Regions from separate parts of the Streptomyces sp. NPDC040622 genome, predicted to be linked through region 1. Evidence: riboswitches for the same ligand, from Rfam matches in the RefSeq annotation. Region 1 holds a riboswitch; the other holds the start of a gene.
What was found. A riboswitch is a leader RNA that binds a small molecule or an ion and turns the genes downstream of it on or off. The one in region 1 is predicted to bind glycine.

Region 1 (4,405 bases):
ACTGCGGGATTTCGATGGCCGGCTCGGTGAGCCGGAGCGGGCCCGCGGGCAGCAGGTCCAGGCCCGTGGCGATGCGGCGCAGGTCCAGCCAGGGGATGCCGACGCCGCCGCCCGGCGCGTGCGGATTGAGCCAGAGGCCGTAGTGGTCGGGGTAGAGGGTGCGGGCCACGTCGATGCCGCGCACCACCTCGTAGCTGCGGTTCCAGCCACTGGCGGAGAGCTCCTGGGCGGAGGTCACACAGGGCGCGTAGCCGAGGCCCTCGACCTCCATGTTCCCGTACTGGGCGTCGGGGGATCCCGCCTGGCCGTGCCAGAGCAGCATCCACAGCCGGTCGCCCGCGAGCGCGCGCAGCAGTGCCTCGTACGCGTCGTAGCGCCCCGGGGTCACCTCGCGCAGCATCTGCTCGACCTGTCCCCAGGGGCTCGGACCAGCTCGTCCCGGGGAGATCCCATCGCCCGCGGCCGTGCCCGACGCACTCACCCGTAACCGCCCCTTCACTGAGAACCCGAGTACCCCGCCCGGCACGGCAGAGTGCCCGACCGGGTCATGGAACCAGCTTAAGCGGCGATCCCGGCACGGACTTGACGTACGGCATCTCGGCCCCGTCGCGAGGCGCGACGGGCCGCCGCCGCGCCTGCCGCGACGCGCGCCGCTCAGGCCCCGCGGACGTAGAACGGCCGCACCCGGGCCCGCAGCCAGTCCCCCACCGGGTCCTGCGCCACGTCGAGCAGCACCAGGTTCACCGGCCAGGGGGCCGGGGCGGAGCCGAGGGCGCGGCCGAGGGCCTCCATGGGAAGGTCGCGGGCGGCGCCCTCCCAGGTCGACAGCTCGACGCCGACGAAGAGCGTCGGCTCGCCCGTCTCGACGGTCGCGAGGCAGCGGCGCGCGGTGAGCACGGCCCCGCTCGCCTCGAACTCCCGCCCCGCGGCGGTGAGGAAGTCGACGGGGTCCTCCTGCCAGTCCGGCTCGTAGAGGCGGACCCGGCCGCCGGTGGTGGGCCCGTCCAGCTCGGTGCGGCCGGAGCGGGCGAGCTCGGCGACGGCGGGCGGCGGCAGCGGCACCCCGACGGTGCCGTCGGGGTTCAGGGCGATGCCCAGCTGCGGAGGGAGGCCGCGGGCGAATTCCACGGCGGGTGCCACGGTGTGGCCCATGCGGTCGGCCGCCGCGCCCAGGGCCTGGCGGAACTGCTGCTCGGAGGTGAAGACGGGGACGTACGCCTGACCCTCGATCTCCAGGGTCGGCAGGTCCAGGGTGCCCTGCTCGGGACCGCCGCCGTTGGGCAGCGGGATCCATATCTGGCTGCGGCCGAGCACCTCGACGATCCGGGCGCCCGCCGACGCGGGGCCTCCCAGCGAGGCCGCGAGGACCTCTTCCAGTTCGTTGCCCGGCCATCCGCCGTAGGGATGGGCGTATGCCTGCGCCGGAATGTCCATCTGTCCGTCCAACCCCTGCTCGCGACCGCTCTGCCTGCGGCTCGAACCCTAACGCCGGGCGGCCCGGCGGTCGAAGGCGATCCCGCGCAGCACCTGTGCCGCCGCCCGGTCGAGCAGCACCGCGGAGCCGCAGCCGCGCGGCAGGTCGCCGCGCTCGGTGGCGCCGACGAGCCGGCCGACCGTCCTGCGGTGCCGGGCGAAGGCGTACCGGGAGACGCCTCGGCCGCGCGCGAGCTGGCCCTGGAGCGCGGTGTCCGCGGGCACGTCGAGCAGCAACAGGTGCAGGGCGGTGCCGCGCCGGGCGGCCTCGCGGGCGAGCCAGCCGCGGACCCAGGCCTGGGTGCCGCAGTCGTGCACGACGACGCTGGCCCCGGAGCGCAGGGCGCGGCGCAGTCCCGCGTAGTGCGCGAGGCGGACCAGGGGGCGGTAGACCGCGTAGGGCAGCAGGCGGGGCATCCGGCGGGCCCAGTGGTCGCGGGTGTCCTGGGAGTCGATGCGGGGGCCCGTGACGGCCTGCCGCATCAGGGTCGACTTTCCGCCGCCGGGCAGTCCGGAGACGACGACGAGGTCGCCCTCGCCGAAGGTGAGGCGGTGCGGGCTGTGGCCGCGGCGCTGCCGCAGGTCGCGGACGACGGCGGCCGGGAGCGGGCCGCAGCTCTCGGTGGCGGGGACGGCGGCCTGCTTGGGCAACGCCACCCCCGTGCTCGTGGCGTAGACACTGGTCCTGCTGCGCACCGTGATCGGCCTCCCCATAGCGGTCACGTACTGCTTCCCCGGCAAGTGTAAAGAGAAGGTAATGCGGCACAAGGGGATCCCATGGCCACGGATCCGGCGCCGGTCACGGGTCCCCCCGGACAGAGTCGCGTGCAATGATGTGCGCGCCAACTCCATACCGGCCGTTTGAATCCGCGCGGGAGAGTTCCCGGGACCAGCACGCACTGTGTCGCCCGGGGCGCCGAAGGAGCAAGTCCCTCCCTTGAATCTCTCAGGCCCCGTACCGCGCGGGCGAGGCACATCTGAAAAGCGGACCGCCCCGGCGGTCCCACCCAAGGTGCAAGCCGGGTGTCCCGGATCGGGGACCCGCCCGGCGAACCTCTCAGGTTCCGATGACAGATGGGGAGGACCGACCTCGCCCGTCATGCCCTGGGAGTTCCCTTCATGAGCACTGCCCCCCGTCTGACCGCCCTCGATGCCGTGCATCGAGCGCTCGGCGCGACCATGACCGACTTCGCGGGCTGGGACATGCCGCTGCGGTACGCAAGCGAGCGCGACGAGCACAACGCCGTGCGCACCAAGGCCGGTCTCTTCGACCTGTCGCACATGGGTGAGATCACCGTCACCGGCCCCCAGGCCGTGGACTTCCTGAACTTCGCACTGGTCGGCAACATCGGCTCCGTCGGTGTCGGCCGCGCCCGCTACACGATGATCGTCGCCGAGGACGGCGGCATCCTGGACGACCTGATCGTCTACCGGCTCGGCGCCGCCGAGGCCCCCGAGTACATGGTCGTCGCCAACGCCTCCAACGCGCAGGTCGTGCTCGACACGCTGACCGCCCGCGCCGACGGCTTCGACGCCGAGGTCCGTGACGACCGCGACGCGTACGCGCTGCTCGCCGTCCAGGGTCCCGAGTCCCCCGGCATCCTGAAGTCAGTCACGGACGCGGACCTGGACGGCCTGAAGTACTACGCGGGCCTGCCCGGCACCGTCGCGGGCGTGCCCGCGCTGATCGCCCGCACCGGCTACACCGGCGAGGACGGCTTCGAGCTCTTCGTCTCCCCCGGTGACGCGGAGAAGCTGTGGGGCGCGCTCATGGAGGCGGGCACCCCCGTCGGCATGATCCCGGCGGGCCTCTCCTGCCGTGACACGCTGCGCCTGGAGGCGGGCATGCCGCTGTACGGGCACGAGCTGACCGCGGAGCTGACGCCGTTCGACGCCGGGCTCGGCCGGGTGGTCAAGTTCGAGAAGACGTCGCAGTCGGAGGGCTTCGTGGGGCGCGAGGCGCTCACCGCCGCCGCCGAGCGGGCCGAGGCGGCACCGCCGCGCAAGCTCGTCGGGCTGATCGCCGAGGGCCGCCGCGTGCCGCGCGCCGGTTTCCCGGTGGTCGCCGACGGCAAGGTGATCGGCGAGGTCACCTCCGGCGCCCCGTCCCCGACGCTGGGCAAGCCGATCGCGATGGCGTACGTCGACGCCGGGCACGCGGCCCCGGGGACCCCGGGCGTCGGCGTGGACATCCGCGGCACCCACGAGCCGTACGAGGTCGTGGCCCTGCCGTTCTACAAGCGCCAGAAGTGACGCTGTAGCCGACGTCCCCGCGTGGGCACGGCGTCCGACGCCCCAGAAGTGACCCCACGCACATCTTTCTCGTTCCGCAGCACCCACCCGCGTACAGGAGAATTCAGGTCATGAGCAACCCCCAGCAGCTGCGTTACAGCAAGGAGCACGAGTGGCTGTCGGCCACCGAGGACGGCGTGGCGACGGTCGGCATCACGGAGCACGCGGCCAACGCGCTCGGTGACATCGTCTTCGCCCAGCTTCCCGAGGTCGGCGACACGGTGACCGCGGGCGAGTCCTGCGGCGAGCTGGAGTCGACCAAGTCGGTCAGCGACCTGTACTCGCCGGTCACCGGTGAGGTCGTCGAGGCCAACCAGGACGTGGTCGACGACCCGTCGCTGGTCAACTCCGCCCCGTTCGAGGGCGGTTGGCTGTTCAAGGTGCGCATCGCGGACGAGCCGGGCGACCTGCTCTCCGCCGATGAGTACACCGCCTTCGCCGCCGGCTGACCCATACCGATAGGGATCGTGTGATGTCGCTTCTGAACACCCCTCTCCACGAGCTGGACCCGGACGTCGCCGCCGCCGTCGACGCCGAGCTCCACCGCCAGCAGTCCACCCTGGAAATGATCGCCTCGGAGAACTTCGCTCCGGTCGCCGTCATGGAAGCCCAGGGGACGGTCCTCACCAACAAGTACGCC
Region 2 (4,405 bases), on a different contig from region 1:
GGGCCGCGGCGGTGTGCGGCGCGTTGCGCAGCGGGTTGTCCTGCGCGGTCCACTCGCCGGAGCCGACCTTCTCGATCTCCCGGCGGATGGCGATCATCGCCTCGCAGAACCGGTCGATCTCGTGGAGGTCCTCGCTCTCCGTCGGCTCGATCATCAGCGTGCCGGCGACCGGGAACGACATGGTCGGCGCGTGGAAGCCGTAGTCGATGAGCCGCTTGGCGATGTCGTCGACGCTGACGCCGGTCGCCTTGCTGAGCGGACGCAGGTCGATGATGCACTCGTGCGCGACGAGACCGCCGGGACCGGTGTAGAGCACCGGGTAGTGCGGCTCGAGCCGCTTGGCGATGTAGTTGGCGGAGAGCACCGCGACCTGGGTGGCCCGCTTGAGGCCCTCACCGCCCATGAGGCGCACGTACGACCAGGAGATCGGCAGGATGCCGGCCGAGCCCCACGGCGCCGCGGAGATCGGGCCGACACCGGTCTCGGGTCCCGCCGCGGGCTGCAGCGGGTGGTTGGGCAGGTACGGCGCGAGGTGCTCGCGGACGCCGACCGGGCCGACGCCGGGGCCGCCGCCGCCGTGCGGGATGCAGAAGGTCTTGTGCAGGTTCAGGTGCGAGACGTCGCCGCCGAAGTGGCCCGGCTTGGCGAGGCCCACCAGGGCGTTGAGATTGGCCCCGTCGACGTACACCTGGCCGCCGGCCTCGTGCACCGACGCGCAGATGTCGGCCACGTGCTCCTCGAAGACGCCGTGCGTCGAGGGGTAGGTGATCATCAGCACGGCCAGCTCGTCGCGGTGCTTCTCGATCTTGGCGCGCAGGTCCTCTATGTCGACCTCGCCGTCCCCGGCGGTCTTCACGACGACGACCTTCATGCCGGCCATCACGGCGCTCGCCGCGTTCGTGCCGTGCGCGGAGGACGGGATGAGGCAGACGGTGCGCTGCTCGTCGCCGTTGGCCCGGTGGTAGCCGCGGACCGCGAGCAGGCCCGCGAGCTCGCCCTGCGAGCCGGCGTTGGGCTGCAGGGAGACCTTGTCGTAGCCGGTGACCTCGGCGAGCCGCTCCTCCAGCTCACGGATGAGCGTGAGGTAGCCCTGGGCCTGCTGGGCGGGCGCGAAGGGGTGCAGCTGGCCGAACTCGGGCCAGGTGACCGGCTCCATCTCGGTGGTCGCGTTGAGCTTCATGGTGCAGGAGCCCAGCGGGATCATGCCGCGGTCGAGCGCGTAGTCCCGGTCGGCGAGCCTGCGCAGGTAGCGCAGCATGGCCGTCTCGGAGCGGTACTGGTGGAAGACCGGGTGGGCGAGGTAGTCGTCGCCGCGCAGCAGGCCCTCCGGCAGTGTGTCCGCCGTCTGCTCGTCGAGCGCCTCGATGTCCGCCTCGACCCCGAACGCGCTCCACACGGCGGCCAGCTGGCCCCGCGTGGTGGTCTCGTCGCAGGCGAGCGAGACGTGGTCGGCGTCGACCTGGTGGATGTTCACGCCGCCTTCGCGGGCGGCGGAGACGAGCTCCTCGGCCTTGCCCTCGACGCGCACGGTCAGCGTGTCGAAGTACGCGCCGTGGACGACCTCGACGCCGCCGGCGGTGAGGCCCGCCGCGAGGAGCGTCGCGTACCGGTGGGTGCGCCGCGCGATCGACTTCAGGCCCTCGGGCCCGTGGTAGACGGCGTACATGCCGGCCATGACCGCGAGCAGCACCTGCGCGGTACAGATGTTGCTGGTGGCCTTCTCGCGGCGGATGTGCTGCTCGCGGGTCTGCAGCGCGAGGCGGTAGGCCTTGTTGCCGTCGGCGTCGACGGAGACGCCGACGAGCCGCCCCGGCAGGCTGCGCGCGAACTTCTCACGGACCGCCATGTAGCCGGCGTGCGGTCCGCCGAAGCCCATCGGCACGCCGAAGCGCTGGGTCGTGCCGACGGCGATGTCGGCGTCCAGCTCGCCGGGCGAGGTGAGCAGCGTCAGGGCGAGCAGGTCGGCGGCGACGGTGACGACGGCGCCGAGCTCGTGCGCCTGGTCGATCAGGGGCTTGATGTCGCGTACGGCACCGGAGGCGCCCGGGTACTGGATCAGCACGCCGACCACGCCGCGCTCGGCCACCTCGGCGGGCACGCCTTCGCTCAGGTCGGCGACGACGACCTCGACGCCGGTGGGCTCGGCACGGGTCCGGATGACGGCGACGGTCTGCGGCAGGGCGTCGGCGTCCACGAGGAACACGCCGTCCTTGACCTTGCCCATGCGCCGCGAGAGGGCCATGGCCTCGGCGGCGGCGGTGCCCTCGTCCAGGAGCGAGGCGCCCGATGTGGGCAGTCCGGTCAGCTCGGCGACCATCGTCTGGAAGTTGAGCAGCGCCTCGAGCCGGCCCTGCGAGATCTCGGGCTGGTACGGCGTGTAGGCCGTGTACCAGGCCGGGTTCTCCATGACGTTGCGCAGGATGACCGGCGGGGTGAAGGTCCCGTAGTACCCGAGCCCGATCATGGAGTCGAGGACCTGGTTCCGGTCGGCGAGGGAACGCAGCTCGGCCAGGACCTCGGCCTCGGTGCGCGCGCCGGGCAGGTTCAGCGCCTCGGCGTTCTTGATCACATCCGGCACCGCGGCGGCCGTCAGCTCGTCGAGCGAGCCGTACCCGACCTGGGCGAGCATCTTGGCCCGCGCTTCCGCATCGGGCCCGATGTGCCGCGACTCGAAGGGGATGCCCTGCTCGAGCTCGGAGAGCGGGATGCGATTGGTGGCAGTCATTGCGGAGGCCTCCTGGTCTGCACGACCTGCGAGGGGTACCACGGCGCGGGTACCCGGACGGCCTCCCCCTCTGTCATCTCAACCTGAGAGCTTCACAGGCCCGTCCGGTCCATGGACAGATCTGCTTTCACCGTCGGTGAGGAAGGGTTCCGAACGTGCCCGCCCGACGCCCGCCCTGCTTTCCAGAGTGACCTCGTCCGTGCGGTACGGGTGCCTGAGAGATTCCGGGGAGGATTTGCTCCTTCGGCGCCTCCGGGAAGTGCATTCCGGAGAGCTCTCCCGCACGGGGTCAGCAGCCAGGCGCCAGCCTACCAGCGAGGACCATGGCCGATCCCTCGAGTGGCCGCCTGCCCCGAAGTGCTCTTTCGTAGTGACTACGAACGAATAAGGATGAGTTACGCCCGATTTCGACAAGCCGCGATCAGCTGGAGGGCCCGTGCAGACCGACATCGATCCGCGCAACCTGATCGGCCGCAAGGCGTTCGACAGGAACGGGGCGAAGATCGGCACGATCGACGAGGTCTACCTCGACGATGCCACCGGCGCCCCGGAGTGGGCGGCCATACGCACCGGCCTGTTCAGCCGCGACACCTTCGTCCCGCTGGAGCCGAGCGAACTGGTCGAGGACGGCACCCTGCACATCCCCTTCGACCGCGCCCTGATCAGGGACGCCCCGGACTTCGGCGTGGGCCGCCACCTCTCCCCCGAGCAGGAACTGCAGCTCTACCACCACTACGGCCTGGACACGGCCCCGCCGCAGGCCCCGCCGCCCCCGGACCAGACCTTCGGCCGGATCGCGGGCACGGAAATCCCCTGAGCCCCGTCCCACGCGACACCCCTCACTCCGGTCACTCCGGTCACTCCGGCCCGGAGCGCACCTCGGCCCTGCCCTCCGCCGCCGCACCAGCGACACCGGACCCGGCCTCGAGCTCCGCCCCGGCCACCCCCTCGCCGCACGACCCCGCGCCGACCAACGGCAACGGCTCCGCGAGCTCCAGATCCAGGTCGTCCGTCTTGAACGTCCGCACCCGCCCGGGCGGCGAACCGGGCGTCTCGAAGCGCACCGTCACCCGCCCCAGACCGCTCCCCTGCACCCACCCGTGCCCGTACTCGGCATGCCGCACGTCGTGCCCTGCCGCCCACCGACGCTCCGCCGGCGCCTCGGTCTCCTCGGCGAGCTCCCTGCCCCGCTCTTGCGCCGTGTCCCGCTCCGTCGGCACCGCCTCCCGGGCCCCGACGACACCCGCCCCGGCCTCGGCACGGCCCTCAGCACCGGCCTCGGCCGCCGCCACCGCCACCGCCAGGAGCGCCTCGGCCGCCTGCGCCTGCGCGAACAGGTCCTCCTGCGTGTAGTCGGCGAGGCCCGTGACGCCCACGCCGAGCAGCCGCACCCCGCCCGTGGTGTCCACGGCCTCCAGCAGCCGCGCGGCGGCCTCCCGCACCACCCCGGGGTCGTCCGTGGGCCCGCGCAGCGTCTCGGACCGCGTCAGCGTCGAGAAGTCGAACCGGCGGACCTTCAGCACGATGGTCCGCCCCGAGTGCCCCGCCGCCCGCAGCCGCTGCACACACCGCTCGGCAAGCCGCGCCACCTCCGTCCTGACCCGCACCCTGTCGTGGATGTCCACGTCGTACGTGTCCTCGACGCTGACCGACTTCGACTCACGCTCCGCCACCACGGGC

Region 2: it holds a riboswitch for glycine, as region 1 does, so the genes downstream of both, gcvP (aminomethyl-transferring glycine dehydrogenase) here and gcvT (glycine cleavage system aminomethyltransferase GcvT) in region 1, are expected to answer to the same signal.

Annotation. Positions count from the first base shown of each region.
Region 1 covers NZ_JBVIXD010000012.1:90,633-95,037, reverse strand. Annotated here, with positions in the region: gene ACZ592_RS31985 (enhanced serine sensitivity protein SseB C-terminal domain-containing protein) at 1-481, opposite strand, end outside; gene ACZ592_RS31980 (enhanced serine sensitivity protein SseB) at 655-1,434, opposite strand; gene ACZ592_RS31975 (AAA family ATPase) at 1,483-2,187, opposite strand; glycine riboswitch at 2,336-2,444, shown strand; glycine riboswitch at 2,445-2,557, shown strand; gene gcvT (glycine cleavage system aminomethyltransferase GcvT) at 2,593-3,726, shown strand; gene gcvH (glycine cleavage system protein GcvH) at 3,837-4,214, shown strand; gene glyA (serine hydroxymethyltransferase) at 4,238-4,405, shown strand, end outside.
Region 2 covers NZ_JBVIXD010000001.1:9,914-14,318, reverse strand. Annotated here, with positions in the region: gene gcvP (aminomethyl-transferring glycine dehydrogenase) at 1-2,725, opposite strand, end outside; glycine riboswitch at 2,918-3,017, opposite strand; gene ACZ592_RS00060 (PRC-barrel domain-containing protein) at 3,162-3,542, shown strand; gene ACZ592_RS00055 (DNA polymerase IV) at 3,583-4,405, opposite strand, start outside.